2 regions of the Anaeroglomus insulsum genome follow, and region 1 is predicted to be linked to the other one. Evidence: riboswitches for the same ligand, from Rfam matches in the RefSeq annotation. Region 1 holds a riboswitch; the other holds the start of a gene.

What was found. A riboswitch is a leader RNA that binds a small molecule or an ion and turns the genes downstream of it on or off. The one in region 1 is predicted to bind cobalamin.
Region 2: another riboswitch for cobalamin. It lies ahead of ACQ9LF_RS11855 (PEP-CTERM sorting domain-containing protein); the one in region 1 lies ahead of ACQ9LF_RS00255 (ribonucleoside triphosphate reductase).

The regions. Positions count from the first base shown of each region.
Region 1 is NZ_JBOGCL010000001.1:61,342-77,297, forward strand. Features, by position in the region: gene ACQ9LF_RS00235 (NfeD family protein) at 1-186, opposite strand, end outside; gene ACQ9LF_RS00240 (bifunctional riboflavin kinase/FAD synthetase) at 241-1,218, opposite strand; gene dcd (dCTP deaminase) at 1,474-2,040, opposite strand; gene ACQ9LF_RS00250 (anaerobic ribonucleoside-triphosphate reductase activating protein) at 2,072-2,680, opposite strand; gene ACQ9LF_RS00255 (ribonucleoside triphosphate reductase) at 2,677-4,848, opposite strand; cobalamin riboswitch at 5,016-5,217, opposite strand; gene ACQ9LF_RS00260 (superoxide dismutase) at 5,506-6,225, shown strand; gene ACQ9LF_RS00265 (hypothetical protein) at 6,498-7,874, opposite strand; gene ACQ9LF_RS00270 (hypothetical protein) at 8,660-9,310, shown strand; gene ACQ9LF_RS00275 (discoidin domain-containing protein) at 9,396-10,838, shown strand; gene ACQ9LF_RS00280 (glycosyltransferase family protein) at 11,163-12,230, opposite strand; gene rd (rubredoxin) at 12,331-12,492, opposite strand; gene metH (methionine synthase) at 12,505-15,873, opposite strand.
Region 2 is NZ_JBOGCL010000013.1:41,376-57,331, forward strand. Features, by position in the region: gene ACQ9LF_RS11830 (tetratricopeptide repeat protein) at 1-651, opposite strand, end outside; gene ACQ9LF_RS11835 (aminoacyl-tRNA deacylase) at 697-1,158, opposite strand; gene ACQ9LF_RS11840 (ComF family protein) at 1,256-1,984, opposite strand; gene ACQ9LF_RS11845 (type II secretion system protein) at 2,075-2,857, opposite strand; gene ACQ9LF_RS11850 (hypothetical protein) at 2,839-3,771, opposite strand; gene ACQ9LF_RS11855 (PEP-CTERM sorting domain-containing protein) at 3,834-4,379, opposite strand; cobalamin riboswitch at 4,715-4,921, opposite strand; gene ACQ9LF_RS11860 (ribonuclease D) at 5,229-6,407, shown strand; gene ACQ9LF_RS11865 (3D domain-containing protein) at 6,591-7,214, shown strand; gene ACQ9LF_RS11870 (ferritin-like domain-containing protein) at 7,464-8,012, shown strand; gene ACQ9LF_RS11875 (FliA/WhiG family RNA polymerase sigma factor) at 8,141-8,914, opposite strand; gene ACQ9LF_RS11880 (sigma-54-dependent transcriptional regulator) at 9,430-10,818, opposite strand; gene ACQ9LF_RS11885 (sensor histidine kinase) at 10,828-11,724, opposite strand; gene ACQ9LF_RS11890 (PilZ domain-containing protein) at 12,369-12,713, shown strand; gene ACQ9LF_RS11895 (hypothetical protein) at 12,832-13,563, shown strand; gene ACQ9LF_RS11900 (ferredoxin) at 13,700-13,882, shown strand; gene pruA (L-glutamate gamma-semialdehyde dehydrogenase) at 13,989-15,617, shown strand; gene proC (pyrroline-5-carboxylate reductase) at 15,673-15,956, opposite strand, start outside.

The sequences.
Region 1 (15,956 bases):
CGCAATAAATAGCAGCAGCTGGGTATTAATGCCAATATCCACCAACACACAGAGAATCCCCACAGCCAGCGCTCCAATGCCAAAGAAAAAAACGAATAATCCCGGAATAAACAACTCCATAATCAGCAAAAACACGCCGATCATTGCCCAGATATATTCCGCCTTGAGAAATTCATTCCAGTCCACGGCAATACCTCCAATTTTAACAGTGATACAGCAACCTCGTGCTGTTATATAGACTCAAACTGTAGCCCGTTTTTCCAGAATGTCCATACATTTTTTACAATCGAGATGAATTTGGTCGATTAAAGCCTCTTTGCTCTCGAATCGCTGCTGGCCGCGTATCCGCTCCACAAACTCCATTGCGAGGTATTTGCCGTAGAGATTCTCGACTTTGGGTTCCAGAATATGGGCCTCGATAAGCAGCGGATAATCGCTCAGGAATGTCTTTGCCCGGCCCAGACTGAATGCACTGGGGCGACGATGTCCGCCTACGCAGACATCCTCCAGCGACTCCCCGACTACGACAAATCCCGCATAGACCCCTTCGTCTGGGAGGATCTGCTTTTCCGGGTGTATGTTGGCCGTGGGAAATCCCAGCTCCCGGCCCACGCCGCGACCCGGAATGGTTTTGCCAATTAACCGGTATCGTCTGCCCAGAATGCTTGCCGCTTCCTGCACCTGGCCTTTTTCCAGCAGGCGGCGAACCAGGGTACTCGAACAGACCACCGAGCGCCGGTCGGAATCGAGATGAATTTCTCGATAGGGAACCTCGACCACCTCAAATCCCCAGCTTTGCCCAAGTTGACACAGCACTTGCACGTTGCCGCTGCGTCCATAGCCGAAATTGAAATTCGGTCCTTCGACCACGGCCTTCGGCCCTACGGTCTTCATCAGGAATTCATCGACGAAATCCTTTGGCGACAGATTCAGAAGACGCAGGCTGTCGGTAATCACCACAAGCTGGTCCACGCCGGCCTGTTCCAACAGCTTGATTTTCATTGGTAACGGGCTTAGTACACCAGGGGCCTTTTCGGGATGCAATATCGCCGCCGGGTGTGGCTCAAAGGTCATTACCGTCACTGGCCCAGCCGGGCACATCTCCCGGCACGCCCGCAAAATGTCCTGATGTCCCAGGTGGAGGCCGTCAAAATTGCCAATACTGACCGCCCCCCCCCGCCGGAGCTGTTCCAATTGTGTCGAATCAAAAACTCGCATCGCCGTTCTCTGCTTTCAGATGAGTATTTGAAAACCTGTTTTCCCCCTCATCATATCCGCATTTTCGCGCGCCGTAAACCAAAAACCAACAGAATCCCCCCGACTCGTTTTAGGCGGATACTGTCTTCCAAAATGAGTTTACGACCCGTAGCCAATCCGGCTTAGTTATGTCTTTTCAACGACTTACGAGATCAACAAAAGACGTCAACACACATCCATCTGGTCAGAAGCTCATCGCGTTATGGCATCCGGACATCACACACAGGGCAAACGAATTTCCGTCTGATTCTGATATTTTCCCTTTCTGTCCGCATAAGAAATCTCGCACGGGGTTTCCGATTCAAAAAAGAGAACCTGGGCCAATCCTTCGCCTGCATACACTTTGGCTGGCAATGGCGTCGTGTTGGATATTTCCAATACCGCCCGGCCTTCCCATCCCGGCTCAAAAGGAGTCACATTGACAATAATACCACAGCGAGCATACGTCGATTTGCCAACACAAATCGTCATGACATTCCGGGGGATACGAAAGGTCTCCACGCTCAATGCCAGAACGAAACTATTCGGCGGTATCAGACAGACATCACTGTCCACATCGACAAGACCTCTTGAATCAAAGGCTTTGGGATCCACCACAGTCCCGTGAACATTGGTGAAAATACGGAAATGACGGGACACCCGGATGTCGTAGCCAAACGACGACAGTCCATAGGAAATCACCGTTCGCCCCTGAAATGAACGAACCTGGGTTGCTTCAAACGGTTCAATCAAACCGCATTCCAATACCTTTTTTTTTATCCATGTATCCGGACAAATACTCATTCGTTTCTCCTGAAATAGATTATTTCTTTGTTTATTTTCGTAATGCCGGGTCCAATGCATAGTCGGCAATAAAATCCTGTGTTTTGTGGACTGCACCGACAGGCATCTCACGTCGAATCTGTTCAACATCCTCCGGAGTCAGCAGGCCGGGCACAACCGTCGTACGGAATTCTGATGCTACGCCGCTTTGAACAATTAAATTCAGGCTGCACTGAATGTCTTCTATCCCGGTAAACCCTCCCGTCAGCATCGGGTATTTGGCCCAAGGAGCCTTGATATCCATGGCCACATAGTCCAGCAACTTGTCTTTCAGAAGCTGTTTTAACAGGGATGGATGGCTGCCATTGGTATCCAATTTGACAAGCAACCCCAGACTCCGAATACTCCGGATAAATTCCGGCAAATCGGGGTGAATGGTTGGTTCTCCGCCACTGATCACAACACCATCCAACAACCGTTTTCGCTCGGCAAGCATTTGGATTGCCGCAGCTCCATCAAAGGGACCTGTTGTCTCGGTCCCCAGCAAGGCACTATTGTGACAGAAGGGACATCGAAAGTTACATCCCTGGGTAAAGATAATGGCTGAGACATGCCCCGGATAGTCACTCAACGACAAAGGCTGAAATCCACCCACTTTCATCCAAGCCCCTCGACCTGATACGGCTGACGCAATTCAAACTCTGCCTGTTTTCCCTCATTCCACTGGTCCACCGGACGCAGATAACCCACCACGCGGGCATAAATCTCCGTTTTTTGACCACAGTGGGGACACTGTTGCTGTCGTCCCCGCAAATAGCCATGCTCAGGACAGACGCTAAATGTCGGAGAAATGGTAAAGTAGGGCAATCGATAATTGCAGCAGATTTTGCGAATGAACGCCTTTAATGCCTTCGGATCCGCAACGGACTCCCCGAGGAAAATATGCAGCACAGTGCCGCCGGTATATTTGGCCTGGAGATCATCCTGTAATTCAAGGGTCTGCCATATATCACGGGAATAGTACACAGGCAACTGTGTGGAATTAGAATAAAACGGCTTGTTCCGCGATGGGTCACTGGACTCAGGCTGGGCCGAGCGAATTCCCGGATAGCGGTCTCTGTCCAGTCTGGCAAGACGATAGGAGGTCCCTTCGGCGGGGGTGGCTTCCAGATTATACATGTTGCCGCTGTCTTTCTGGAAACCCAATAACTGTTCCCGCATTTTATCCATGACACGCAAAGCAAAGTCTCTTCCTTCCGAAGTACCAATATCTTTGCCCAGTAAATTCAGACACGCTTCATTCATCCCGACAATCCCAATGGTGGAGAAATGATTATGCCAGTATTGCCCATAATGGGACTTGACGCTTCGTAAATAATAGCGTGTATATGGGTAAAGATTTTTATCGGTAAACTGCTCCAGCAAAAGACGTTTGGTTTCCAGGCTCACATACGCTTTTTTCATCAGGGTTTCCAGCCGTGCCATAAAATCCGCTTCGGTTTTGGCAAGATACCCCAGTCTTGGCAGATTGAGCGTTACCACACCAATGGAACCGGTCAAGGGGTTGGCACCAAATAATCCCCCGCCGCGTTTTTCCAAATGACGCAGATCCAGACGCAGGCGGCAACACATTGACCGTGCATCCTCCGGCGACATTTCAGAATTCACAAAATTCGCAAAATACGGAATGCCGTATCTGGCCGTGACCTCCCACAGGGGTTCCAATGCGGGGGCATCCCAGTTGAAATCCTTGGTAATATTATAGGTCGGGATCGGAAACGTAAATACTCGTCCTTTGGCATCCCCTTGCCCCATAACCTCCAGGAAGGCGCGATTGAAGACATGCATTTCTTCCTGATAGTCGCCGTAAACGCTGTTTTGGAGCTGTCCTCCGATAACTACAGGCTGGTTGGCTAAAGTGGAAGGCGGCTGTAAATCCAGAGTGATATTGGTAAACGGCGTCTGAAAACCAACCCGTGTTGGAATGTTAATGTTAAAAATAAATTCCTGAATTGCCTGTTTCACGTCCACATAATTTAATCGATCATGTCGAATAAACGGAGCCAGCAGGGTATCGACACTGGAAAAGGCCTGAGCACCCGCCGCTTCCCCCTGTAGAGTATAAAAAAAGTTGACCATCTGTCCCAGTGCAGTGCGAAAATGTCTGGCCGGACGGCTTTCCGATTTTCCAGAGACTCCCTTGAAACCACTACACAGTAAATCCCGCAAGTCCCACCCCACACAATACGCACTGAGAAGGCCAAGATCGTGAATATGAAAGTCCCCCTCCTGGTGTGCTTGTCGGATATCCGCCGTATAAATTTTATTAAGCCAATAGGCCTGGCTGATCTCGCTGGAAATGTAATTATTCAGCCCCTGGAGCGAATACGACATGTTGCTGTTTTCCTGAACCTTCCAGTCCAGACGCTCCAAATAATGATCAATCATATCCACTTCCGCCTTCTGAACAAATTCCCGAATTCGAGCATGCTGGTCACGATACAAAATGTAAGCTTTGGCCGTTTTCTTGAAAGGACTTGTCAAAAGCACCTCTTCAACAACATCCTGAACTTGTTCCACATCCAGCGACGAAGAACATAATGTCATGTGAGCCAGATTTAAAACCCGCCGAGCCAATTGAGCCGCAATCGCTCCGTCAAATTCTCCGGTAGCTCGACCGGCTTTCAAAATCGCCCCTTCAATTTTAGATACATCAAAGGGAACCTGCCGCCCATCCCGTTTTCGTATGTGAGTAAAGGTGTTTTTGTCAAAATTCAAAGACACTGCAATAGTCTGATTGTGCTGCTGTTGTGTAGCTGTATGCATCATTCACTCCTTGAACAATTTGAAAAACAAGTCATTGTGCAGACAGACGAACTGCCTGTATCCAGACAACAGCTTCGGGGAAAAAAAAGAAATGCACCTCTACAGCCGAATCAAACTACCCTGGCCTATCGATCTCACTTGCCTTTCCCGCGAAAGCAAAATTGTCAACCGCAACAAGCGGACTATTGGCAGGTCTTCGGACTCTCAGGCATCACTATACATCCCTACTCACCAGGCTTCCCATCTTAAAAAAGACAGTGCTCTTGAGGCTTTCGTTCCTGATTACCGCTGCGGGGCAGTTCCGGACTTACACCGGATTCCCTCTTGCGACACCCCCCTAATGGGGGATGAACCAACAGCGAGGCCATATATATTGTGGGGGAGGTCTGTTGTCAACTCTTTTTTGCCGAAGATAATAATTTGTGTCCATCACGTGAATGGGTAATACGATGAAAATCATCTTGTTTACAGCAAGAGTCCCCCGCCCCAATTCGACAGACATCGCCAGCCGGCCTTTGCCACAATAATATCAGCCGCAATAACATAGGATAAACAACCCGGGAATTTCGTCTGAAAGGCCCAACTTGCTTGCCTCCAGGGTATCAAACGCGTATAATCAGGAATACCTATACACTAAACCCCGGTTATCAGGAGAAAACTATGGACAAGAATGAAAAACAATTCAAATCTGAGCTGAATCGTCGTGAATTTATTGCTGCATCCGTCACCGCCGGTGCCGTGATGGCTGCAGGCGGAGGGATCGCGGCTGGAGGTGAAGCGGCCACAGTACCGTTTGTGCTGGAGCCTTTGCCGTTTGCCGAGGATGCTTTGGAGCCGGTGATTTCGGCCCGCACACTGAATTTTCATTATGATAAGCATCACCGGGGATACTTGAACAATCTGAATCGACTGATCGAAAATACGCCGTATGCGAAGATGCCGCTGGAACAGATCGTGCGTGAAACGGCCGGCAAGGCTGAGGCAAGCGGACTGTTCAACAATGCTGCACAGACATGGAATCATACTTTTTACTGGAAGAGCCTCAAACCCGGCGGCTGCGAGGTTCCGGCCAGGCTGCGGTCCAAAATTGAGGCTGACTTCGGCAGCGTCGAAGCGTGCACCAAGGCGCTTGCGGAGGCCGCGGTCACGCAGTTTGCCAGCGGGTGGGCATGGCTGGTCTCCGATAACGGACGGCTGAAGATCGTCAAAACACCCAATGCCGAAACACCGCTGACACAGGGTGCCAAGCCCCTGCTGACGATTGATGTGTGGGAACATGCGTATTATCTGGATTATCAGAATCGGCGGGCCGATCATGTCGCGGCGGTAATTGCCAAATTGCTGAATTGGGACTTTGCAGAAAAAAATTTACCGGCTTAAGTGACACTATTGATATCGCAGTCAGGCAAGATTCAATAGCCGTATTATCGTACCAGACCGGTGAAATGATTCGCCGCAGAACGCAGAATCAGTGACCGCATCGGTGCTTGACGGAGTTTTATCAATCAGGCAGCGGCCTTCGTTCCAGATAGAGAAGACGCCGGACGAGTCTGCTGCGGACTGTCCTGCTTGGTTAACGGCGGCAACATCCCCCGCCTCAGTCTGACAAGAATACCCCTCCGGCGTCCGATTATACCCAACAGGTATAGCAATTATGGGAGACAGCCCAGCTTGGCACTCAAACAATCCAGCCAGGTTGCTGCCATAATTACAAAATCATTCATATTAATCTGGCAATCACCATTGAGATCCCCATATCCGTTCGGATATGCCGCCGGAATATCTGACGGATCTGCCATCGCCGCCGCACAGGCATCGACATAGACTCCGACGTTAACCGTATCCATGCTGGAACCGGCGGCATCCGTCGCTGTAAAGTGGAAGAAAAACCACCCGGTACCATCGATCGTAACAGGGGTTACCTTTTGATCCGGATTTGCAATCAGGACCTGTGTTGCCGGATCGGTCTGAGTCTGAATTTCATCTAAAGCCCAGAGTGTCGTCACAGGACTTTTCTGGTCGTCAGTGTAATCGCCCGTTAAAGTAAATGTCACCTTCCCGTCAACCGGAGTCCCATCATCCATACTCAGCCAGACATACTGATCCAGACCCGCATTTGCCACTGGAGGAGCATCCCCGGTTTTAAATGACCAGGTGAATCCATCAATCACAATAGGAGTGCCACCGTTATTCGGATCGATAACATCCACCTTCCAGTAATAGTAATGATCCTGCAAAAGGGTTATCCCTTTAGAAGATAAATCAACGGAACTTACCGGCTCATTGACTACGATTTTGCTCACACCGGGCTGGCTGGCAACCAGGTTCGGATCGGCAAGCGGTGTGGCGCTTTCTCTGAACCACACATCGCATCGAATGATGTCAGTTGGATTCTTTAATGGCGCCGGATTGGTCCAGCTGAGGATATCTGAAGCCGGCGCTACACCAGTATTCCCGACCGTCGGGATGGGAAATAAAGCCGGAGTCATGTCGTTGGGAAAACAAATCTGAGCATTATCAAAGCCAAATCTCGCTGTTCCACGTCCGTTATAATTAACGTTGGTGAACACCAGCTTGACACTTTGAGCCTCTGGGTGAATCGTATAGTTAAACGAATACGGTGCCCAGGTATTGGTCACAGTGAATTGACTTGCACCTTCACTCAGAAGGGCGGTACTCCATGATTCAACCTTCAGGCCCCCTACCGCATTATTACCGAGGGTGCCCAGATCGATCATATCCGCCTTGATGACAATCTCCGTACCCGGGGATATCCCCCAGACAGCCAAATCCTCGTTAATAACCTGATACCAGACAGACCAGGTATTATTGGCCGATTGAAGGGTCAGATACCCGCCGGGATTGCCGCCTGTCGGAACATGGGCGGGCACCCATGCCCCTCCTCCCCCAGCCGCATTCCAGCCGGCTGCACTGACATCAAAACCTGCATTGTTCCTCACCGGTACCGCACTGGCCATGCCAGCCACCGCCATCACCATGAAGAAAATCGCCACCTTTTTCATACGCATCGCAACCTCCTCAATCAGATAGTATTGTGATTGTTTACTCAGCCACTACCTCAGGTCAAGTGCGATCCCCGGTTGCTGGGCTGTATCCGTGTTCTGTTCAATACGTTTACATGCAATCCGTATATGGGGTACAGGTGATTACAGAATCTCTTAAAGCCATTAATCAATATATCGATTCGGTCAGACAAGGGCAAGACAAATTCCCACCGAAGTCAGAACGGCCTCTATATTCCCTTAAGAGGATAGAGTATAGGTCCATATTTCAATACTGACACCCAAGAGCAAGAGTAGATTAGTCTCACCATTTTTAGTTCTTTTTGATCATTTTCGAATTACAGTCTTTTCGTTTTGATATGGGAATCCTATCAGTGTTTAAACAAGCCATATACCGATCCTGCCTGGAATGTCCCGTTTCGTCGCGGCTAAGTATAGTAGCATCAACTACTTGCTTCTTTTACTGGCGGACTATTCATCCCCGTTGGGTAGACAACCTCCCGGGTTTGCCTATTGGCACAATTCCAGGAATCTCCTTGACTCATCAGTTCAAATTCTTTACGATGTGCAATGGAAGTACGTTGCGAAAATGACCTCAGCAGCTTGTCTTCCAGGGAGAGTGAGGAAAAATGAGCAACATCATTTTTATGTCAGCACCTGCCGCTCCGGGATAAGCAGGATGTTTCCCTTTTGTGCCCGCTGTGTTGTTATTCCTTCAAAATATCATGTAAAAAGCTTGCTATCTGTCACAATACTCTATCGGGTTTATCATTAATCTGGAGGAACCAAAAATGAAAAATGTATGGGTAGTGTGTGCGATTCTTTGCCTCATGGGAGTTGCTCAGGCAGACCTGGTCGTTAATGGAGCAGACCCGGCAGCTGCATGGAACGGATGGATGAACGTTTTTGAAACACCTGCCAATGGCGGCGGCTACTTATGGGGCAGTCCCTGGGGGATAGCCGATCTGCGGGCCGGCTTTGACGGCGCTGGGGTGCTGACTCTGGCACCGAACACAAACTGCTACAACCCAACCGATGGGTACTGGGTCAATCCGGATGGCTCAGGCAATAAGGATATGGAAGCCAACTTCTATCAGGAGTGGAGCGGCCTTGCAGGGCAACTGGTCACATTCAATTATACCGTAGGGATCAATACACTGCCGGCAGGTTATAACGCCCAGGCGTTTATTAAAGTCTTAAATCCGGATGCCGGCTGGGCCACTATCAATATTGCTGTCGCCAATCTTACCCCCGGCAGCGGGACTATTTCCCTGACCGTAGATACCATTGCCAACCCTGTCACTCAGGTTGGATTTATGCTCCGGGGTTTGGTGGCCGACCCTGCCGGTGAAGCCGCAGCAGCCCGGGTGACCATCGTGCCGGAACCAGCCACCATAGCCACTCTGGGATTTGGCGTCCTGGTACTCAAACGACGCAAATAATACAATCAAAAGATGTAAAGACAGGGATGAAGCTGTGGGGATCATCCCTGTCTTCGAATAAAGTCTAAAAAGCGACGGGCCGTGTATGAACTGTAATACAGTGCGGGCAGATTCTGTTGACAGAAAAGGGGTGTTCCTGGTGGTTCTTTTTTTGACTTTATGCACATCTCTGCAGGCTGCAATTAAAGAGGATTTCAACCGGGACGGCTGGGTGGATATGTCCGACCTGCTGATTCTTGCCGAAAGCTGGCTCACATGTAACGCACCTCGATGTCCGGGGGACACAACAGGAGACTGTTGCGTAACATTCGACGATGTAGCAGACCTTGCATCCCAATGGCAGATCTTTTACTGCAGTCCAATCACTGCAACTGCCTCCAGCGTTGAAGATGCCGGGTATTCGGCAGCCCATACCATCGACGGCACCCTGGCAACGCGATGGGCCAGTGCCTTTCTGGACAATCAATGGCTTCAATTGGATATGGGGCAGATACGTACTATCCGTGGACTCCAAATCTATTGGCAAGAAGCCTTTGCATCGAAATACACCATCGATGTGTCACCGGATGGGGTGGCCTGGACAACAGCCTACAGCAACACCGACGGTGATGGCAATTTCGACGATATCACCTTTGCGTCAACGGCAGCGCAATACATTCGAATCCATTGCCTGCAGCCTGCCACTGGCTACGGATTTTCCATTCGTGAAGTATTCGTTAAAACCCATGATGACTGCCTGGCTGCCGGCCAGTGGAACCTGATCTGGTCAGATGAGTTTGACGGCACCCAATTGAAAACCGCCAATTGGGAATGCATGACTGGCACCGGTAATGACGCTCCTTTTGATTATGGATTATGGGGCTGGGGTAACGGTGAATTCCAATATTATACCGCACGGCCCCAGAATGTGTATGTACAGGACGGCAAGCTGTATCTGGTAGCCCGCCGGGAAAATTACGACAATCGGAAATACACTTCTGCACGGATACGCAGTGCCGGCCTGCAGGATTTTATGTATGGAAAACTGGAAGCCCGCATCAAGGTTCCGGGCGGCGGAGGAATATGGCCTGCCTTCTGGTTAATGCCCACAGGCAATACCTACGGTGAGCCTTACCTCCACTGGGCCGCTCACGGCGAAATCGATGTCATGGAAACCAAATATCCAACCTCATCCATTCACGGAACTCTTCACTTCGGTGGTCAGTATCCCAATAATGTGTCTGCGGGATGCACCTACAGCCCGCCTGGCATGGACTTTTCCAAAGAGTTTCACGTCTATACACTCGAATGGACACCGACTCGAATGCGATGGTATGTAGATGGAAATCTGTATTGCACCCAGACCTCGTGGTGGAGTGCGAATGGTCCCTACCCAGCCCCCTTTGACCAGCGTTTTCATATCCTGCTGAACGTCGCCGTGGGAGGCTACTATGTCGGATGTACTGAACCGGATGCCTCGTGCATCACCGCGGTATTTCCGCAACAGATGGAAGTCGATTATGTCCGCGTGTACCGCATGAACGAATAACAGCCTGTTCAATCCTGAACACAATACCATCTGGACACAATGAACCTCAACGCATGAAATCGTCCGCAAAGAAATGGGTTTGATTCGCGGCAAGCCTCTCTGATCATCCTTCCCGCCAATAGACCGTGGTTACCGCCTTATTGTCCCTGCCCCTGGTAGAGATCGATTATAGGGTGGCTCTAATTGCTTTTGAGCGGTAAAGAGAAGATTTTTGTTCGCCGGGAAGACAAATTAGCTTTATTTGGATAATAAAGCGGCTTTTGCCTGACGCCGCCGGCAACAAAAAGAGTCGTTTGTCCGTCAAAATGAATTTTTAGAGGAACCCTATACATCAAAGCCGATGCCGGCCAGCGTCTGAGCCAGGATAGCAAAATAAGCCGCATTATCCGGCCATAAAATCCGTTCGTCGGTCGAAAAAGGCTGTTCGAGGGCATCCAGAAAACAACGGAGATTGTCGGCATCGATTTGGTTGGCCTGATGGGCAACCCCAAGACGTTGGGCATAGACAGCGTTGACTTTCTGCTCGAACTGCCCCTGAACCGGGACCATCAGCATCTTTTTTTTGAGATACAAACACTCACTGAGCAGCGACAAGCCCGCCGAGGCTACCACACCGGCACCCGTCGCCAGATCGGTTAAAAATCCCATCGTGCTGATTTTTTTGAAGGTGCAGTTTCGGTCCTGATCCTCGGTCGGAAAACCATAAATATAAAACGGATGAGAAGGAAACCGACTGAATACTGAAATCAGTTTCTGTCGGGTTTCCGGCTTGGAGTCGGTTGAATAAACCGTAATATGAGGTTTCGTATCCACCTTGAGGTTTATCACCTGCTTGCGAATAACCGGGTTGGCAAACACCGCTCTTGTGGACTTGAGAGGAGCCTTGAAAAAATTCATAATCACATACGCCTTTGCACGGGTGTGATAACCGCGGGTAACAACCCTGGCCTTGAGGCGATCCATCCGTCCCGGAACCTGTTCGAGTTTGGCCAGCGTCAGCAGATGCTCATTATCTACAAACACACAGGGTATTCGATGACGGAATGCCCACCAGGCACTAAACGGCTCAAAATCTGAAATCACCAGGTCGGGGACAAAATCCGCTACCGCCCTGCTGAACAGCCGACGATTGGTCAGAAATCCCTTGCGATACTGAACAATATTATCCACCAGCGTGGAGATGGGCTGAATCTGCCCGTCTTTGATCACAAAATGCAGCCCATAGACCTCCTGAACTCGTCCCGGAAACAGCGGAGCCAGATATGCTAGGGATTTGCCCGAGGCGGCAAACATCACATCGTGTCCGCGTTCCAGAAACCATCGGCCAATCAATTCTGAACGACTGCTATGGCCAAATCCCTCCCCGGCTACACCAAATAAAATCTTTACCATGATGCCCTGCTCCCGTCAGCTATCTAATCTTGTGTTACACATCAGGCGGACATTTTACCGCAATTACGGCTCTGTTTCCACCGAAATTCATAAGCCCCTTCTAATCCAGAGGATCGAAGGATTCTTTTTCAAGATAGCACATCGGGCATTTCCAATCCGACGGCAAATCCTCAAAGGCCGTGCCGGGAGGAATATTGCTCATTGGATCGCCATTCTCGGGATCGTAAATATAGCCGCAATTGACACAGATATACTTCTTCATAACCAGCCTCCCTTAGACTGCAAAATATTTCGCCTGCGGATGGTGGGCAATAATCGCCGAGGTCGTCTGCTCGGGTACCATCTCCATATTCTCCGTCAGTGTCACCCCAATCGCTTCCGGCCTGAGCAGCTTAAACACCAACTCATGCGCTCCCAGATCCGGACACGATGGATAGCCAAAACCGTATCGGCTGCCCTGATATTGCTGCGTGGCAAACCCGGCGGTGTCTTTGGGACGCTGCTGGGCGATCCCCAGTTCCTGCCGCATCACCTCGTGCCAGTATTCCGCCAGCGCATCAGTCACTTCGACACCAAAACCGTGCAGCATCAAATAATCATGATAGGCATCTTTTTCGAACAATGCTTTGGCCATTTGTCCGATGCGAGGTCCCACCGTAACAACAAAAAATCCCGTAATGTCGCTGCCCTGGTCCTTGGATTTATAAAAATCGGCAATGCATAGATGAGGTGCAAATTCCTGCCGCGGGAAACAGAATTCATACTGCCGGCCGCAATCCTCAACCAACAGCGAGTTGCCCTGACTGTAGCATTTAAAATAGCCATAGGTTACCTGAGGCTGAATCAGTTGTTCGTCAATACCACGTTGTTTGAGCTTTTCGTAAATCGGGATGACAGTCTCCTGAATCAGGGTTTGATACTCCTGGGCAGACATCTTCCCCCGACGATATCCCCATCGGCCTCGGAACAGGGCTTGTTCGTTCACATACGGATAGATGCGGGCCGGGTCAATATCTGTCACATATCGCTGTCCCAGAAATGGTGCCAAAGGCACCGGATTGGTCTTGTCAATCTCAATCGACTTCGGGCCGGGGACACTGGCCGCCCTGGGAGTACTGGATTCATACACCGTCGAGGTTAATTTCCCCTGTTCAAAATCCCGCACCGCTTTTAAGCCGGCAAAGGCGTCCCGGCAATAGACAACCGGATAGTCATATTGCGGCACACACGATTCGGCGACAAATTTCTGCGTCAGAGCCGCCCCCCCCAGCAGAATCGGAACGTTGAGTTTCGCCTGCCGATACTGGGCCATGCTTTCCTGCATAACAATAGCCGACTTGACCAGCAGCCCGGAAAGTCCTATCATATCCACTGCATATTCCCGGGCTTTTTCTATAATGGTCTCCGCCGGGACGTTAATCCCCAGATTATAGACGCGATAGCCGTTGTTGGTCAGAATGATATCCACTAAATTCTTGCCGATATCATGAACGTCTCCCTGCACTGTCGCCAGAAGGATTTTCAGTTTTGCCGACTGCTCGGCCTTATCCATATATGGTTCAAGAAACGCTACGCTGCGTTTCATCACCTCAGCCGACTGCAGAACAAACGGCAGCAGAATTTCTCCCCGCCCGAACAGTTCCCCCACATAGCGCATGGCCGGAACCAGAATGGTATTGATGATTTCCAGCGGCCCATAACGCTGCAGCAGAATCGTCAACACATCCTCCAGCCCGTCTTTATTGCCTTTGACAATCATCTGATGCATGAGTTTTTCGGATGCGGTTTCCCGGGTTTCCTGAACCTGCTGTTTTGGGTCGCCCTGAGCCTCAAAATAATGAATGAATGCCAGCAGCGGCGTTTTGTCTGCCACCGATTGGCGGTTGTAAATCAAATCCAGACAGACGTCCCGGTCTTGCTGGCCAATCTGGGCCAGCGGAATGACTTTGGCGATATCAATAATCGCCGCATCCAGCCCAGCCTGGACAGCTTCATGCAAAAAGACCGAGTTGAGGATTTTGCGGGCCGCAGGCCGAAGCCCAAACGAAATATTGCTGACCCCCAGCAGGGTATGGACGCCGGGCAATTGCGTTTTGATGCGACGGATCGCGGTGAGTGTTTGAATCGCCGCGTCTTTGAGGGTCTCATCGCCGGAGCCGATGGTAAACGTCAGCGGATCGAACAATAAATCTCCGGGACGCAGCCCGTGTTCATTCACGGCAAGATGATAAATCTGGGCCGCGGTCTCGACTTTTTCATCGGCGGTCATGGCCATCCCTTTTTTGTTGATCGTCAGAGCAATCACCGCAGCCCCGTATTTTTTAGCCAGCGTACAAATCCTGTGCAGATTGGCCCCGCCGTCTTCGAGATTGATGGAATTGATAATGCACCGCCCGGGATACAGCTTCAAAATCGCCGCGACACAATCGGCCTGTGTGGAGTCAATCATCAGCGGCACTTTCACCGCAGGAATCAGCAACTTGAACAGATGAATCAAGTCGGCTTTCTCATCCCGGCCCGCATAAGCCGTACACACATCCAGCACCTGGGCCCCCTGCGACTCCTGATCCAGCGCCACCTTCAGACAGCCGTCAAAATCCTCGGCCAGAAGCATCTGGCGAAATTCTTTGGAGCCGTTGGTATTGCAGCGTTCGCCAATCAGCAGCGGCGGAATGTCCTGACGTATTTCAATGGCCTGATAGAGGCTGGAAACCGAAGGCTTCACAACAACCTCTCTCGCTGCCGGCATCAGCGACGCTACCGTATCCGACAGGCAGCGAATATGCTCCGCTGTGGTGCCGCAGCATCCGCCCACAACGCTAACCCCCAGTGTTTCGATAAACTGACGCATGATCTCGGCAAAGGCCTTTGGCTTCAGAGGGTACACCGTCCGGCCTTCGATAATTTCCGGAAGCCCCTGATTCGGAATGCACGAAATCCGTCCGTGCCAAGAATGGCTCAAATAGCGAATATGCGACTCCATATCCGCCGGTCCGGTCGCACAGTTCAATCCCAGTGAAAACAGCGGAAACGGCTCCATCGTCGCAACCACCGCCGCGATATCCGTCCCCAGCAGCATAGTCCCCTGCTGCTCCATCGTCACCGAAAGCAGAATCGGAATATCCCGCCCCAACTGCTCCAGAATCTCAACACAAGTGATGACCGCTGTCTTCGCCTGAAGCAAATCCTGACAGGTTTCCAGAATAATCGCATCCACGCCGGCCTGAACCAGAACCTGAATCTGCTGGCGCAAGGCCTCCGTCAGAGCCTCGACAGACAAATGCCCCAGGCTGGCCAGTTTTGTCCCCGGCCCCACCGAACCGGCAATATAGACATTCTTTTTATCCCCAATCGCTTGGCGGGCATTTTCCACAGCAGCAGTATTAATTGCCTCGACCTTGTTTTCCAGCCCATACTCACCCAGCACGATTTTTGAGGCACCAAAGGTATTGGTTTCCAGAACCATCGCCCCAGCCTCCACAAACGACCGATGCAGCTGGACAATCTGATCCGGCGCCGAGAGGTTCAGGTATTCATTGCACCCTTTATGTCCATCCCACACGGATTCGGGCAGGTTCATCATCTGCAGATTGGTTCCGCAGGCACCATCAAAAATCAGCAGTCTATGATCACGAAATCCCATCTTATCCTTTCCATAACAGATCCAACCCATCGCAGACAGATGCACACCTCTGTGTTATTCTTCCAGAGCCCATCATACGGAGT
Region 2 (15,956 bases), on a different contig from region 1:
ATTCACCGTCAGCGCCAGACGATCCCAGATTAATTTTTCCGTGACCGCCGCATTGGCTGTCGCAGGTTCGGTCAATTCCATCCACTTACCCATGGCCAGCAGGTTGTATGGATTCAAGCGGAGGGCATAATCAAATTGCGCAGCCGCCCCGGCATAATCGGTCTTCTCCGCTGCATACAATCCCAACTGGGCCGCTACATCCGAAGCAAAGACCGGATTAGATGTCGCCAAAGGTCCAAGACTACGGCTCAACAAATTTTCCCGTTCCTGTCGTGTATCGACTTGTTCCAGCACGCAGTTCAAGGCCTGAGCCGCAACCTCCAGATCTGCATTGGCATCCATATATCGCTTCATCGCCATCAGGATGGTATCGGAATAATCCGAGCGAACTCCACTGCGTCCAACCCCCCGCAGGAATTGTTCATAGACCGCAGGGGATTGCTCATCCAGAATGATGCCCGCCTGCAGAAATAGCATGCAAATATCGGCCTGGTTCGAGGAAGACGAAGAAATGTCATTGCCCAGACGCCCGAATAATTCGGCTGTAAGGGGGGAAAATAACGTCTGCGATTGCAATTGAGGTGCTGCAAAAATCGGCCCGACTATCAGTCCAATCCATGCCGTAATAAAAACAAAATCCCTTTTGACCATTCGGTACTCCTGATAAAAAAACTCTATGTTGCGATTGCTTGTCGATTAACGGCTGTGATACGCAAAGCTCAGGATTCTGGGACGGGCCAGGATTTTATAATCTGACAGCTTGATTCGCACCGCCTGATCATGTGAACCTGCCTGAAACGTTATGTACTCATCCTTGTCGAGGGATTTATCCATCAGCGTCTCAATCCCATACAGCATGCCAATCGGCGGTTCGGCTCCCAGTTCGCAATCCCCAAACAGTTTTACCATTTCGGTTTCATCCGCCAGCCGCACATCGCGGGCCCCAATCCCCTGCTTCAACGCTGCAAGGTCTATTTTGCAGCAAGCCGGAAGGACACACATATAATATGTCCCATCCGCCTGAACCAGCACCGGCTTGGCAACCGCCATTCCCGGCACATGTTCTTCCGCAGCCATCTGTTGAGCAGTAAACGCCGGTCGGTGTTTCGTCAATTCGTATCGGACCTTGTTCGAATCCAAAAAGGACAGTAACGCCATAATGCCACCTCCCTTTCGATAAACCTGTTCCAACAGATACATTGTTATTATTATAGCCCCCCTGCCGCAACCAGTCAAACATTGAATTTGAACCGCCTTAATCCAGGCGTTCAGCCACCGCCACAACCGCCGCAAAAACCGCTTTGGCACCAGCCTGACGCAGCGTGACAGCACATTCCTTCAGCGTGGCACCACTGGTACTAATATCATCCACCAGACATACAGTTTTCCCCTCAAACGGGTGGCCTTGACGAACCGCAAACGCACCTTTGACATTTTTACGACGCGCAGCATCGTCTTCCAGTTCCCACTGGTGACAAGTATAACGCATTCGGACCAGATCGGTCGATATTGTCGAACAAAATCGTCGTAATTGCCGGGCCAGCAGAAAAGATTGGTTAAACCCCCGTTCCAGCCGGCGACGCCAATGCAAAGGTACTGGAACTAATATATCTATTTTGTCGGAAAATCCGGATGCCTCAAATGCCCCCTGAATGATTGGACCCAAATACTCTATATTTTCGGTTTGGTCTTGAAATTTTAATCCCCGCAACAAATTTTTCAACACGCCCGTATAGAATCCTGCACGGCACAGGCCGTCATATTCCAGTGCTTCCTCCAGGCATCCGCCGCATCGATTGGCTACCAGTCCATATCGTGTCACTGTCCGGCCGCAGCGGCGGCAATAGTCACATCCCACCGCCGTGGACAGTTCCTGCCAGCAGGCCAGACATAAACCTCCTGCGTCTTCTTCAATGGGGGTTGAGCAGGCATGGCACAGGGCAGGCCAGATCAATTGATGCATCGTCCGCCACAGCCCCAGCATCGGGCGCACCAGACAATTCCTTCCGGATTGTAGCAGCTCCTTATCCATGCCTGAATTGTATAAAACAGGCACACGCTTGTGAAGAGGCAACTACCGTAAATCGTATGCAGAATTAGCTTCCGATAGAAATCCTATGGGAGTCTGCGGATTCTGCTGGTTGTGCTGCCGGATAAGGTCACTGGTTCCATCGGAATCCGTACCTTCAAACAGCTCTGACTGGGATGCCACACTCCCATCACACCAGGCCACATTGGTATTCCGATTGTGTCGATACCCCTGTGTCCCACCCCAGCGTCCGGAAAAATTCATATCCGTCTCCGACGGCAGCGGACTTCGCATGAATTTATTGGCCCCATTGAGCGTTTGACCGTCTCCGAACATCGCACACCCGGCCGGATATCGAATCTCATGATAGCGGATAGGCAGTACAACACCCTCATTCTGACCGTGCCCGATATAACTCGTGTTATAATTGTACCCGGTATAAGGATTAGCCGCCGTATTCGAATCCCCTTTAAATGACGGGCATTGCTGGACTTTTTCTATCATTGTCTCCTGCCAGAGCAAACCGGGCTGCACAACCACACCCTCACTGCTGCGGCATTCGGTAAAATCCCAGCAATATTGGGTTCGCTGGCCAGGCAACTTAACCGAATAATAGGCTATCGGCAGAAACCCCCGCTGATTTTCCGCATACACTACCGCCGCGATGTGCATCTGGCGAAGATTATTCTGACAATAAACCTCCCGACCCTGTTCTTTGGCCCGTGCCAGGGATGGCACCAAGACCCCCAGCATCAACGCGATAATCGCCATGACCACCAGCAGCTCAATCAGAGTAAAGGCTTTGGGCTTCATTGCTGACAGTTCCATGTACATACCAGCCAGTTTTCCGCCAACACTGCCAAATCCAGCAGATTGACCCGGCAGTCCTGATTGACATCGCCAGCCGGCAGCGGATGCTGATAGTCGCCGCATGCCGCTACATCCGACACCGCGTCGATTTCTCCGGCCAGCGGACTGACAGAGCTGAGCCGAATATATTGAATCCATCGCCGACCCGTCTGGTCATCAGCCCGCAACTGTTCAAAATCCCCCGGAGTCAGCCACCGTAAATCAAATCCAGTTCCGCCTGCTGAACCCTCATACAGTTCGATTGCCTGGGCCACAGTTAATCCTGAAAAATCCGACAGTTTCAAGTTCGGATTCACCGGCCGCAGCGGGTCCAGGGCTTGCCCCCAGGTTTTGCCCTCGTTATTCCATGCAAATCGATTGGTTGGAAACAAATTATCCGCAAACGGCCCGCTCGAAAACCCAAACCATGGACCATTGGGATCCTGGGCGACCTCGACTTTCACTTTTTCACCAATGATTGCTGCAGGGCTGCTGAGCCGAAGCCCCCCCATATCCGAATCCGGCCGGACCACACCCTGTGTGATAAATGCCGCATTGCCAAAAACAATAAAATCAATCCCATAGGGATTATTGATATCATCGGCTACACGGTGATCAAAGCCCAGCACGATGGAACTGCCTGGCCCCAGCGTTACCACGGTTCGCTCATTTTGTAGGTCGGTATTCCAGGCACCATAAACCAGCGAACAGGCAAAAGACGCAAAATAGACATCGTCATCATAAAGCCATGATGCCGGTTCCCCCAGCGCCGCTGACGGCTGGTCATAGGGATACATCCCAAACGGTCCTTTGGACTGTACCACGACCGTGGCAAAATCAGAACCGACCGCCGTCGCCGCAAGCACCAACCCTATTATCCATTCGTTTCGCACAATTTCTCAATTCTGTATAACAACAGGGCCGGCATCCCTGCCGACCCGCATTGAACGGTTATTTATTTGCGCCGCATCCAGACTACACCGATTCCCAGCAACGCCAGCGTCAGCGGTTCAGGGACAGCCATCTGCCCAGGCTGGCGATTCGGCATGGACCAGTCCGCCGGATAATCCGTCCACACCCAGCTATCCCAGCTTCCATCGGTCAACATTCGCCCCTGCACTCCGACCATGCTAAGGTTCCACTCGAAATTATTATCGCTGATAAAGTATGCCCAGCCAGTATTGGCCGAACCATAATCCATCTCCACACCTCCGGGGTATCCAAAATCATACACCCAGACACCCCAGCCGTAGTCCATATAGGACATCTCAAATACACCCGCGGCATCAATAGCCTGCAATGCATCCCAGGCCGTCGCCTGCCCGTCCCATTGATACTGGAACACAAAAACCGAACTGCCGTTAAAATCCAATGCGATATACGCTGTATTCGCACCCGAGCCTGCAGCATATTCTACTGGATTGGAATACGTCGGGGCCTGCATCGCAACCCCCTGAACCGAAATCAGTGACACCAGCAACAACATCCACATCTTTTTCATACACATCCTCTCATTGGTTCCGGCTTTCAAATAGCCGGAAGTCTTATTCTCATTTTTTTTTGACTTTGAAGCTGCCGCGGCGGACGGCAGATCTGTGCCCGCCGCGACAGACTGTTGGAAATAGCAATTTTCGGATACATTCTGGTTCGGCTGCCAACCTCCTGTTCTGCGTCGGTCTTTGACGCGAAGACCCGTAAATAAAACAAAAAAGCCGCCGCTCCCACGCAGGAAGCGACGGCTTTGTATTCAATTTCTAAAAGGGACAGAATCAGGCTCTTGGGCCCAATTGCCATTTTCCATCCGCACACGCCTTGTTCCTTCTCGCGAGAACAACGTTACGCAATTGCTTTCCGGCAGGTTTTCTGGCTTGTACCCTACCTCAAGGCTCCTTCCCATCCTGTGTTGGACAGTGGAATATTGCCTTTTGGATTTGCCTGGTTTTGGGCATCGGGTACATACAGCGGCGCGACCGCCACGGACTTTCACCGTGTTCCCTTTTTCATTCGGCCCGAATGGGCCAAACCGTAAAGCAGATTCAAATTTCCAAAGAGCTGATTGTATTATTAATCGCCGATGCAATGAATTGCAAGCAAAAAATTCACACGTGTTCCAACAGAAAATACCCTGTCATCATAGCTGCTTTGAAGCACCATCCCGCTGTTTTTACCGTGTGGACGTCCAGATTTCCATCGCACCTTAGACTCCCACGAATCCTAAATTCGACCTTGACGGATTAGCAACAAAAAGGTATTCTACTGAAATAATACAATCAAATAGTACTACCTCCGGACTTTGCAAAACCTGCCGGGTGGGTATGTTGGCCAACAAGTGAATGGAATTAGTGTAGTTTTGAGTAAAAAGGGATTACATTATCATTATATCACAGCCCTTTCGGACCTGAAAGACTTCCTGGACAAACTCCGACACGTATCCGCTGTGGCAGTGGATATTGAAGCCGATAGTTTTCATCATTATTATCCAAAAGTCTGCCTGATTCAGATGAGCTTTGATGGGGAAAACTATGTGATCGATCCCCTGGTCAAACTGGATATGAAGCCGGTATTTGAGGTTCTGGAGTCAAAGAATCTGATTTTTCATGATGCCGGCTACGATTTGCGGATGCTTCGACAAAGCTTTGGATTTGAACCTAAAGGCGAAATTTTCGATACCATGCTGGCCGGCAAACTGCTGCGGCTGGAATCCTTGAACCTGGCCGGGATGCTTCACCACGTTCTCCAGGTCACTATCAGCAAGGGCAGCCAGAAAGCCGACTGGTCCAAACGCCCCTTGCCCGTCCACCTGCTCGAATACGCCGCAATGGATACTCATTACCTGCTGGAACTGGCAACCCGGCTCGAAGGCATACTTCAGGAACAAAATCGTACCGGCTGGCACCAGCAGATGTGCCGTCGTTCTGTGCGAGCCGCAATAAACCATAAGCCCGATATCGACCCGGAACGTGACTGGCGTATCAAAGGCAGCAGTCTGTTGAATCGCCGACAGCTGGCTTTTCTGAAAGAGCTTTGGCTTTGGCGTGAAAAACAGGCCCAAAAAGCTGATTTGCCGCCATTTCGCATCCTGCACAATGAACGGCTCATCGACCTGGCCATTCAGGCCGACTCGCATATCAACCCGGATTTTCGTCTCTTGCTCAGCTCACTTAAACATTGTAAGGGGAAACGTCTGGATTGTCTTGAACAAGCTCTCCAGAAAGCCTTCGCGATGGAATCCTCCCAATGGCCCGCCAAAAAGGTACCAACCCGTCAGCCTAAACCAGACCCGGAATTCCTCAAACGCATTGACAAAATTCGCAATTGCTGCAAATCCCTCGCTGAACAGCATCAAATCGCTCTGGAAATCCTGATGCCCCGCCATATCATCGGCATCATCGCCAAATCCGGCCCTGCTCACCTCAATGAACTGCTCAAAGAAGGCGTCATCGTCGAATGGCAGTATGAATTGCTGAAGGAGCCGCTCGAAAGCTGCTTGGGACATTCTCAATCTGATATGTCTTCTAATACCCCGTAATTCCATTGACTTTTTACTCCCGTTTTGATAGAATCCCCTACTACGCTGATTGGGCGGGGGGATACACCCAGTTTCTGGTAAGCCGACGGAGTGGCAAAAAAGCTCTTTTGTTAGTTTCAGAGTTGTATTGTCGTATTCTTGCGATAGAAACCCGTCAACACGGTTTATGGAAAGGGGACCTGTTTGAGTCTTACCGAGAAAACTCTATTTGCTGAAAATACAAGACGTTATATTATTCGCACCAGCGTTATCATGACCGTGGTTGTATGCGCTTGGATATGCATCAGAATGTGCATGACAGCCTCAGGTCCTATTCTGTTAAGCACTCGTATCCCTGTAGAAGGACAAACTGTATCAGTTTTACCGAATTTATCACCTATAGAAAATAGTGGTTTTGTGCCGGCAGCACCACAAGTTCAGAATCAGCCCCAAACCGATGATCAGCAGCTTATCGCCCTGCTGCAAAGCTGCCCGACTTCCAACGCTAATGGTTCTGAATGGAAAATCGTTCGTATGCGGGTCACGGGCTATTGCACCTGTCCGCGATGTTGCGGGAAATTTTCTGATGGCCTGACCGCGGACCTTCACAAGATCCGTAAAGGGGACGCGTTTGTTGCTGCCGATAAACGCATCCCGTTCGGGACTGAGATGATTATCCCGGGATATAACCAAGACCGTCCAGTAAAAGTCAAAGACCGCGGTCGTCTCATCAAGGGCAACCGACTGGATGTCTTTTTTAGCGACCACAAGACCGCCCAGAAATGGGGAACACGATATCTCGATGTCCTGGTCAAAGTTGAACCATAAAATATCACAAGGACTGGCTCGTAACCAGTCCTTTTTTATGTTATATACTCCAACTGATTCAAGTTTTTTGTCAATTCAACCGTTATATCCTTCATCGTGTGAACTGTTCGGCTCGTTTAGACTACAAAGGTATAAATCTGATGGCTGCTGCCGCGGATAAATAGCTTTGAAATCGATGAGTGATGTTTGGTCCGGTATCGCACTGGATCGCAATCCATACGGCTGCGGCATTCAAAGGAGTATCCCAATATGGTCATTACACGTCAAAATTTGACCCTACTGCTCAATATGGATCTTGAGCTGGAACAAACCGCAGCGATTCAATACATTCATCATGCCTCCACGCTCACTGGGATCGTTTATCGTCATATCGCCGGCATGCTTAAGATATTCGCGTTTCGAAAGCTCAAGCATGCCATGATCCTGACGGAAATGATTCACGAGCTTGGCGGCCATCCAAGTCCGCGCATGGGCACGATTCATCTCGCGGAGGACAATGAACAAATACTATGGCTGGATTTGGATGATGAACAGGATGCCATCCGCCGCTACAAAACCCGCATCGAACAGGCCGAACAGCTCAGGGAAACGAATCTGGCAAAACGGTTATGGGCAATCCTGCGAATGGAACAGCAGCATGCAAAATATATCCAGAAACATATTTTGTCCGGGATAACTCCCGAATACGAAGCCCCCTTTCGAGTCATGGATGTTGGCAGCCTCTCTCAGACGTGGGCCGAAAAGGCCGCTAATGTGCCACTCCGAATTAAAAGGCAAAATGCTACTGATTCGACTTGAAATGTCCTGTTTCGTCACAGCTAAATAGTTTTCATCTGCCGGCGTCCAGCAACACACGCCGTGTATCGATAGGGACAAAAAGATGCCATACTTGAGCTATTCGATCCGGTTTTGTGGTATTAGACAGATTACTGTAAACACAGTAGCGAGGCATTCAATTGCCCCTTTAATTTAGCAAGAATGGAGGAGTGCATCTGGCAGATGCGAGACTCGGACAATCCCAGTGCATCGCCGATTTCCTTCATCGTCATCTGCTCATAATAATACAGGATCACGATAAGCTGGTCTTCCCGTGAAAGCCCTTTTTTGATAAATTCCTGAAAGTCTTGTTTGTGTACTTCATTACAGGGATTCTGACTTTTCCGGTCGTAAACAGTATCTAATTCTGAAAATTCTTCATCTTCGTCCGATTCCGACATATTCATATTCAGTGAGATCAGAACCATTGCATTGGCATCTCGCTGAAAACAGTAAAACTGGTCCATATCCATCCCTAATTCATCCGCCAGTTCTGCATCGGCAGGAAGCCGCCCCAACAGAGCCTCCAGCTTCTGGGTTGCAGCGTGCAGCTGGTGTGCACGATAACGAACCAACCGCGGAACCCAATCTGTTTTTCGGATATAATCACGGATTGCACCCTGAATACGCTGAACACCATAAGTTTCAAATTTGGCATTTTCTGTGGGCTTGAAATTTCTAATCGCACTTAGCAAGCCGAATATTCCGGCACTATACAAATCTTCTACATCAACAAACCGCGGGAAACGAACACGCAGCCGTTCTGCGGTATATTTGACCAAATGCAGATAATGTTCTATTAGAATGTTTCGCGATTGAGTATCCCGGTTTTGAAAATAATGGTCCCAGACAGCCTGAATATTGGTTTTCAGAGATGTTTCCATATATGACCTCCGTGTCATGATCTTCTGGAAAATATCTATTGGAAAGATTACATCGGCATTTTCGCAAAATCCCTTGAAAGTGAAATACTCATTTAAAACAATCCCAAACTCATCACCCAAGTCAATACAGTAACGCGGCTTATCAGTTTAATGTCAGCCAGAAACAACACACAGCAATATGATCTCCAGAATTTTCTGAAGGAAATCAGTATAATTCCGATGGCTCCCAGAAAAACAAGTAGGTATAGATACAAAGGATAGCCTTTATCATTAATCATCCGAGGCAAATTAAACCGATCGGGCTTGAAATGTCTCGTTTCGTCGCAGCGAAATAGCTTCCAGCTGTCAGCAACCGTATCATCCCCGCAGCTGCGCAGGATAACGTTGCCCCGTGATAACGTACGGCATAAGACAGCCTGTGGTCGTCGCGGAATAACCATACCTGTTGGGTATAGTCATGGATTCAGAAGAACAATATGGAGATTGGGTGGGGATTGAAATGCGGATCCGAGACACTAAAATCCCAATCGCGCCGCTTCATCTTCCAGGCCATACCGTTTCATCTTCTTGTACAGCGTTGTCCGATTGATTTTCAGGGCATCCGCAGTGACCTGGCGATTCCACTGGTTGGCTTCCAGGGCTGCGTGAATAATCGCACGCTCCGGCCCTTCCAGTGCCTTTTTGAGACTAAGGCCTGTATAGTCTGAAGATCCGAGACGTTTGCTCTGACTGATGACCGCAGGCGGCAAATCCTGTTCTTCGATATAAGCCCCCTTGCTCAGCAGGACGGCACGCTCCATCACATTTTCGAGTTCACGGACATTTCCCGGCCAGCCATAGCGCTGCATACATTCGATGGCTTTTTCAGTAATCCCCAGCTTGCTGCGGTTATGGACCTGACAGAAATGCCGCAAAAAATGATCCGCAAGCAATGTAATATCCACCGGACGCTCGGCCAGTGGCGGCACGTTGACTGTCACAACATTGATTCGATAATACAAATCTTCACGAAATCGCCCCGCCTTGACTTCCGCAAGCAGGTCTGTATTGGACGCCAGAATGACCCGCACATCCACATTGATGGTGCGGTTGCTGCCGACAGGTTCAAACTGTCTGTCCTGAAGCACACGCAGCAGTTTGACCTGCATAGCCGGGGTCGCACTGGAAATTTCGTCCAAAAAGATCGTCCCGCCATCGGCAGCCAGAAACTTGCCTTCTTTGTCGCGGATTGCCCCCGTAAAAGCCCCCTTGACATGCCCAAATAGTTCGCTTTCCAGCAGCGTTTCGGGCAATGCCCCGCAACTGACTTCAATGAACGGCTTGTCCTTGCGCGGCGACCGGAAATGCAGTGCCCGCGCCAGCAGGCTCTTGCCTACCCCGCTGGGCCCGGTCATCAGGACTGTCGTCTTGCTGTCGGCAACCGCTTCGATCAGTTCAAAGATGCGAGACATTTTATAGTCCTGACTGATGATGTTTTCAAGACGGTAACGGTTGGTCAGCTGCTCACGCAGCTGGCGGTTCTCATCCATCAGACTCTGCTGACGCACTGCCCGCTCCACCGCCAGCCGCAGATCATCATCCACAATCGGTTTGGTCAGATAGTCATAGGCCCCCATCTTAATCGCTTCGACAGCACTTTCAATCGTGCCGTATCCGGTAATCAATATGACCACTGTTCCGGGAAAACTCTGCCGCGTCAGCGACAACACCTCAAAGCCGTCCCCATCCGGCAAATTTACATCGGAAATAATCAGCGAAAATACCTGATCCTGCAGTTTCTGGCGAGCCTGAGCAAGATTGCGTACGCCTTCGGCATGGTACCCCTCAATTCTGAGAAACTCACACAGGGATTCCAGGATAATCGTATCGTCATCAATTACAAGTATGGCATGTTTAGCTGACATATATGCACCTTAACTCGATATCGTCGTCAGGCCGGATGCTGCAGGCAGTCGAACAGTGAATATGCTGCCTCCTGTCGGCGGACATTCCACGCTGATGGTTCCATGATATTTTTCTACAATGTCTTTGCAGATGGCCAGCCCCAGCCCGGTCCCCCGGCCCGGGGTTTTAGTCGTAAAGAAGGGCTGGAAAATGGCCGTCATGAATTCCGGCGGAACCCCCGGCCCGGTGTCCCGAAACCGAACCAGCCAGTCGGTATCGTCTTGTCCCAGGGTAATCGTCAAAGTCCCTTTGCCTTCCATCACATCTGCAGCGTTTTTAATCAGATTGCAGAACACCTGACACAAATTATCATTGCGCATCATCAGGGCATGCCCGTGATAATCTTTTTCAACACAGACCTTGATTCCCGAAAGAACACCACTCATCATGTCCAGCGCATTATCCACAATTTTATCCAGCGGTGCCGGCTCCATCGCCTGATGTGTGCCGCGCGAGAATTCCAGCAGCTCTGAGATAATTCCCACCATCCGCATCAATCCATTACGACACTGGGTCAGATAATCACGGGCTTTTTCTGTATGTCCCTGCTCCAAAACCCGAATCGCCAGGTTCAGATAGCGCAAAATGCCATCCATGGGATTATTCAGCTCGTGGGCAACCTTTCCGGCCACTTTACCGATAGATATCAGTCGCTCCGCCTGTATCATCGCGTTTTCCCGCGCAGTTTTATCCGTTACATCATCCAGGACAACCGCCCCACAAGAGACCACCCCCTGTGCATCGAGAACGGGGGCACAAAGGATATCGAGTATCCGGTTTTTGCGTTGAAAAGAATACCGAACAGCCCTCAGACGTGTAGGACGCCTCTGTTCAAAAACATCCGACAATACCTGTTTCCAATTCACTTTGGAGTCCGTTCCTGCCGCGAGGGATAAATCAATCGTTCCACAAAGTTCAATCGTGCGAACTGCAGCTGGAGAACAATAGTGAATATCAAGCTGGGAATTATACAAAATAAAGCCGCTGTCGAGAGATTCAGCTATGGAGCGGAATAAGAAGAGAGCTTCAGGAGTAATCGACCCCGCAAGGTGACTATTTGTTGTTTTTTTGCCATTCTCTTCGATTGTTGTGACCAATACATCCGCCATAACAGCTAATAATATCTATTTTAGGTCTAAATGTCAACATTGATGTTGACAAAAAACAACAATCCCACTCAGTCTTCTGGAAAAACACCAGGCTATTGGTTCATAAGCATTGTAATTACAAGGAAATAAAATCAATTTTGCAGTGAATTATTTAATCTTTAAGCTAACCTCAGCGATAATAACTTAGAGAAAGATGTTTATTCTGTACATCGTTTTCTTTGAAATGACAAGAAACAAGCTGTGAACCGAACCTGTACAATATTCGTAAAAGGCTGGTAAATAAAGACTTGCAAAGATAACCAAAAGAGCAAATGAAAGCAACGTTTTTTGGCACAAAGATTGCTCTCCTAAACTGATAGAAAATATCAATATTCACTGCTTCGTTGCATGGAGGCAACCCAATGGACTCGGATCGAAGAAAACACAAACGATTGCCACTGAAGTTTACCGTACTGTGTCAAAAAGTCGGACTCAGCGATGGCCGGCTGTATTCAGGCAACACCATCAATGTCAGTCCGGGTGGAATGCTGGTTGAGGTCAACAACGCCAAGCTCCGTGATGGCGAACTGGTTAGTGTAGAAATGACCGTTCCACCTACCGAAGGGTTGCTCGAGTACGGCGGAAGCTTTTCCAGCTATGCCCGTGTCGTTCGGGTCGGGTCCCCCGATTTCATGGTACGCCCGTCGAATTCAATGGCCAGCTCGGTCGCTATCGAATTCTGTGAATCACCACGTTTACGGGTATAATCTATACACAGGCCGCTGTTTGCCGTTTGACACGATATAGAGGGGCTGTATAATAACCTCTATGCGAGTGACTATTGTTATCGTGTTGATCAGTGCTCTTTTTTATCTAGCTGGCTGTATGCATACCCCTGCTCAGGCCAATGCCCAGCTAACGCCTAAACGCTTGACACTGCAGGATTTAGGCCCTGTCAAAACACCCCATTTTCAAAATCAGATCAGTTTTGATATTGTCACCTTTGAAATCGAAGACACCCAGGTGGAATTACTGAATAAATCGCTCCAGACATTCCGTCCCAAAAATATTACCTTTCAAAACCAGAGTCTTTATCCCTCCAACGGCATCGTGGTTGGCGAAGGTAAATCTGTGCGGGGACCAGAACTGGTTGAGATACTCTCAAGCGTAGGAGCGGTTCGGGTCGCTCGAAAAGTCCTGACAACCCTCGATCAGTCGTCTGAATTATTTGCCACCATTACTCTGCAACAACATCGTAACGTTTTTTTCTCAACGAACACTCAGACATCCAGGACCTTTGATCCTGGATATATCGGGTGGACAATAAAGCCTAAATTAACCTCCCGAGAAAACTCCATTGAGCTCCAGATGACCCCGACGTACTGCCCTTTAGTCAAGCTCCGTCTGCATCAGACGAACTCTGATGAGGACTATCGGGGAATCCACCTGCCCCCCGGCAGACTGGATTGCACCCTTGAACAGGGGGATTTCCTCATTCTGGCTCCTGGCCGTGTCCCGACCAGCACGACCATCGACGCGATGCTGTTTAATGTCGAGCAGAATCCAGGCAAAATAAGGCTGTACGTAGTCATATTTAATGCTGCAGAATATTCCTAATAACAGCCCTGGTTTTACTTGTAAAAAGCAATTATTCTCTGTTATAATTCAGTATCGTGGATTTGGCCTCGCCTCCGGTGGTCAATCTCGTATAGCAATGAACCCATTTCAGGTCAAGCGATGAAAGGAACTGGAAATGAAAGTACGAATTGACGACAACTGTACCGCATGTGGACTGTGCGTGGATACCTGTCCGGAAGTCTTTACCATGGGCAATAATAAGGCCGAAGTCCTTGTCGATACGGTACCCCCTGAATTAGAAGAAACTGTCCAGCAGGCTGCCGATGAATGTCCCGTCGAGGCAATCCAAGTGGAATAGAATGACTTACGACTCTAATCTGTGACAAGTGAATTGCGGTCATTTTACCACCCCAATCTAAACGTTACTTTTCCGAAATGAATTCCTTTTTTGGCGGAGAGCTTCTGTGAACAATACGATCAGCAATATCCCCAAACCAGTCAATGAACCGGTCTATTCCTATGCCCCTGGCACCAAAGAACGGACCCTATTGAAACAGGCCATTGCACAACTGGAGTCACAGCATCTTGAAATCCCTCTGATCATCGGGGGCAAGGAAATCCGCACTGGCCATATCGGCACATGTATCCAACCGCACAACCACAGCAGCATACTGGCTACGTATCATAAGGCCGGTCCCAAAGAAGTCCAACTGGCCATCGAAGCATCTCAGAAAGCCAAACACGATTGGGAAACGCTGCCCTATCTGCAGCGAGCCTCGGTCTTTCTGAAGGCCGCCGACCTGCTCAGCGGCAAATACCGCTATATCCTCAACGCCGCAACGATGCTCAATCAAAGCAAAAATGCCTATCAAGCGGAGATTGACAGTGCCTGTGAATTAGTTGATTTCTGGCGGTTCAACCCTTATTATATGCAGGAACTTTACAAAGACCGCCCCTTGTACTCTCCCTATGGCAACCTGAATTTTGTCGAATACCGGGCCCTGGAAGGATTTGTTTTTGCCGTGACGCCGTTTAACTTCACCTCCATCGGCGGCAATCTGAGCACGGCCCCGGCCATGATGGGCAACACCGTGCTGTGGAAACCCGCCTCGACCGCTGTTTATGCGGGGTATTGGATTATGCAGATTCTTCATGAAGCCGGTCTGCCCGATGGGGTCATCAATTTCATTCCAGGTTCCGGGTCCAGCGTTGGCACTCCGGTCCTTGATTCTCCTCTGTTATCCGGTCTGCATTTTACCGGCAGCACTAGCGTTTTTCAGGGTATGTGGAAAACCATCGGCGATCAGATTTCCAAATACAAGACCTATCCCCGCATCGTTGGCGAAACCGGCGGCAAAGATTTTATGGTCATCCACACTTCCGCCGATATTGCCGCAACCGTGACCGCGATGATCCGCGGTGCGTTTGAATATCAGGGCCAAAAATGTTCAGCCCTTTCGCGGGTTTATGTCCCCCGGGGCATCTGGCCCAAAATCAAGGCCCAGCTCATCGACCAGCTCAAGACGGTCACAATCGGCCCGGTCCAGGACTTCCGCAATTTCATGAACGCTGTCATCGATGGTGATTCCTTCAACAATACCAAAGGGTTCATCGAGCGGGCCCGCGTTTCCAATGAAGCCAAAATCCTCTTCGGCGGCGGATGTGATGACACAACCGGGTATTTTATTGAGCCTACCCTAATTGAAACAACCAATCCTTACTATGAATCGATGGTCGAGGAAATCTTTGCTCCTATTCTGACTGTGTTTGCTTATGAAGATGCCGAATACGAACAGGCTCTTGAGCTATGCGATCAGAGCAGCATCTACGGTCTGACCGGCTGTGTTTTTGCCCGCGACCGCTACGCAATTGATCTTGCACTGGATAAACTGCGGCATGCGGCTGGCAACTTTTACATCAACGACAAGCCTACCGGTGCCGTTGTTGGTCAGCAGCCCTTTGGCGGGGCTCGCGGCTCCGGTACCAATGACAAGGCCGGCTCGATGATGAATCTGACCCGCTGGGTATCGCTGCGGGCGATCAAGGAAAACTTCATCCCCCCGACCGATTACCGCTATCCGTTTATGGAATAAAAACAAAAAGCCCCGCCTGATACAGGTGGGGCTTTTTTATGCCTGCGAATAACATTTAGCTGTTTTCGACTTCTTTGGACAGTTCCATACTTCGCTGCCGAGCCCGCTCAAAACCAGCAAACAGCGTATCGCCCAGATTCAACTGGCCGAATACCTTAATCGCCGCTTCTGTCGTTCCGTTGGGTGAGGTTACTTTCCGCCGCAGTTCGGCGGGGCTTTCCCCGCGGGCATAAGCCTGTTTAGCCAGCACTCCGGCCCCCTTGGCAGTCTGATACACCAGGTCTTCAGCAATATCCACCGGAATCCCCATCCTGACTCCCGCCTTGACCATCTCTTCCA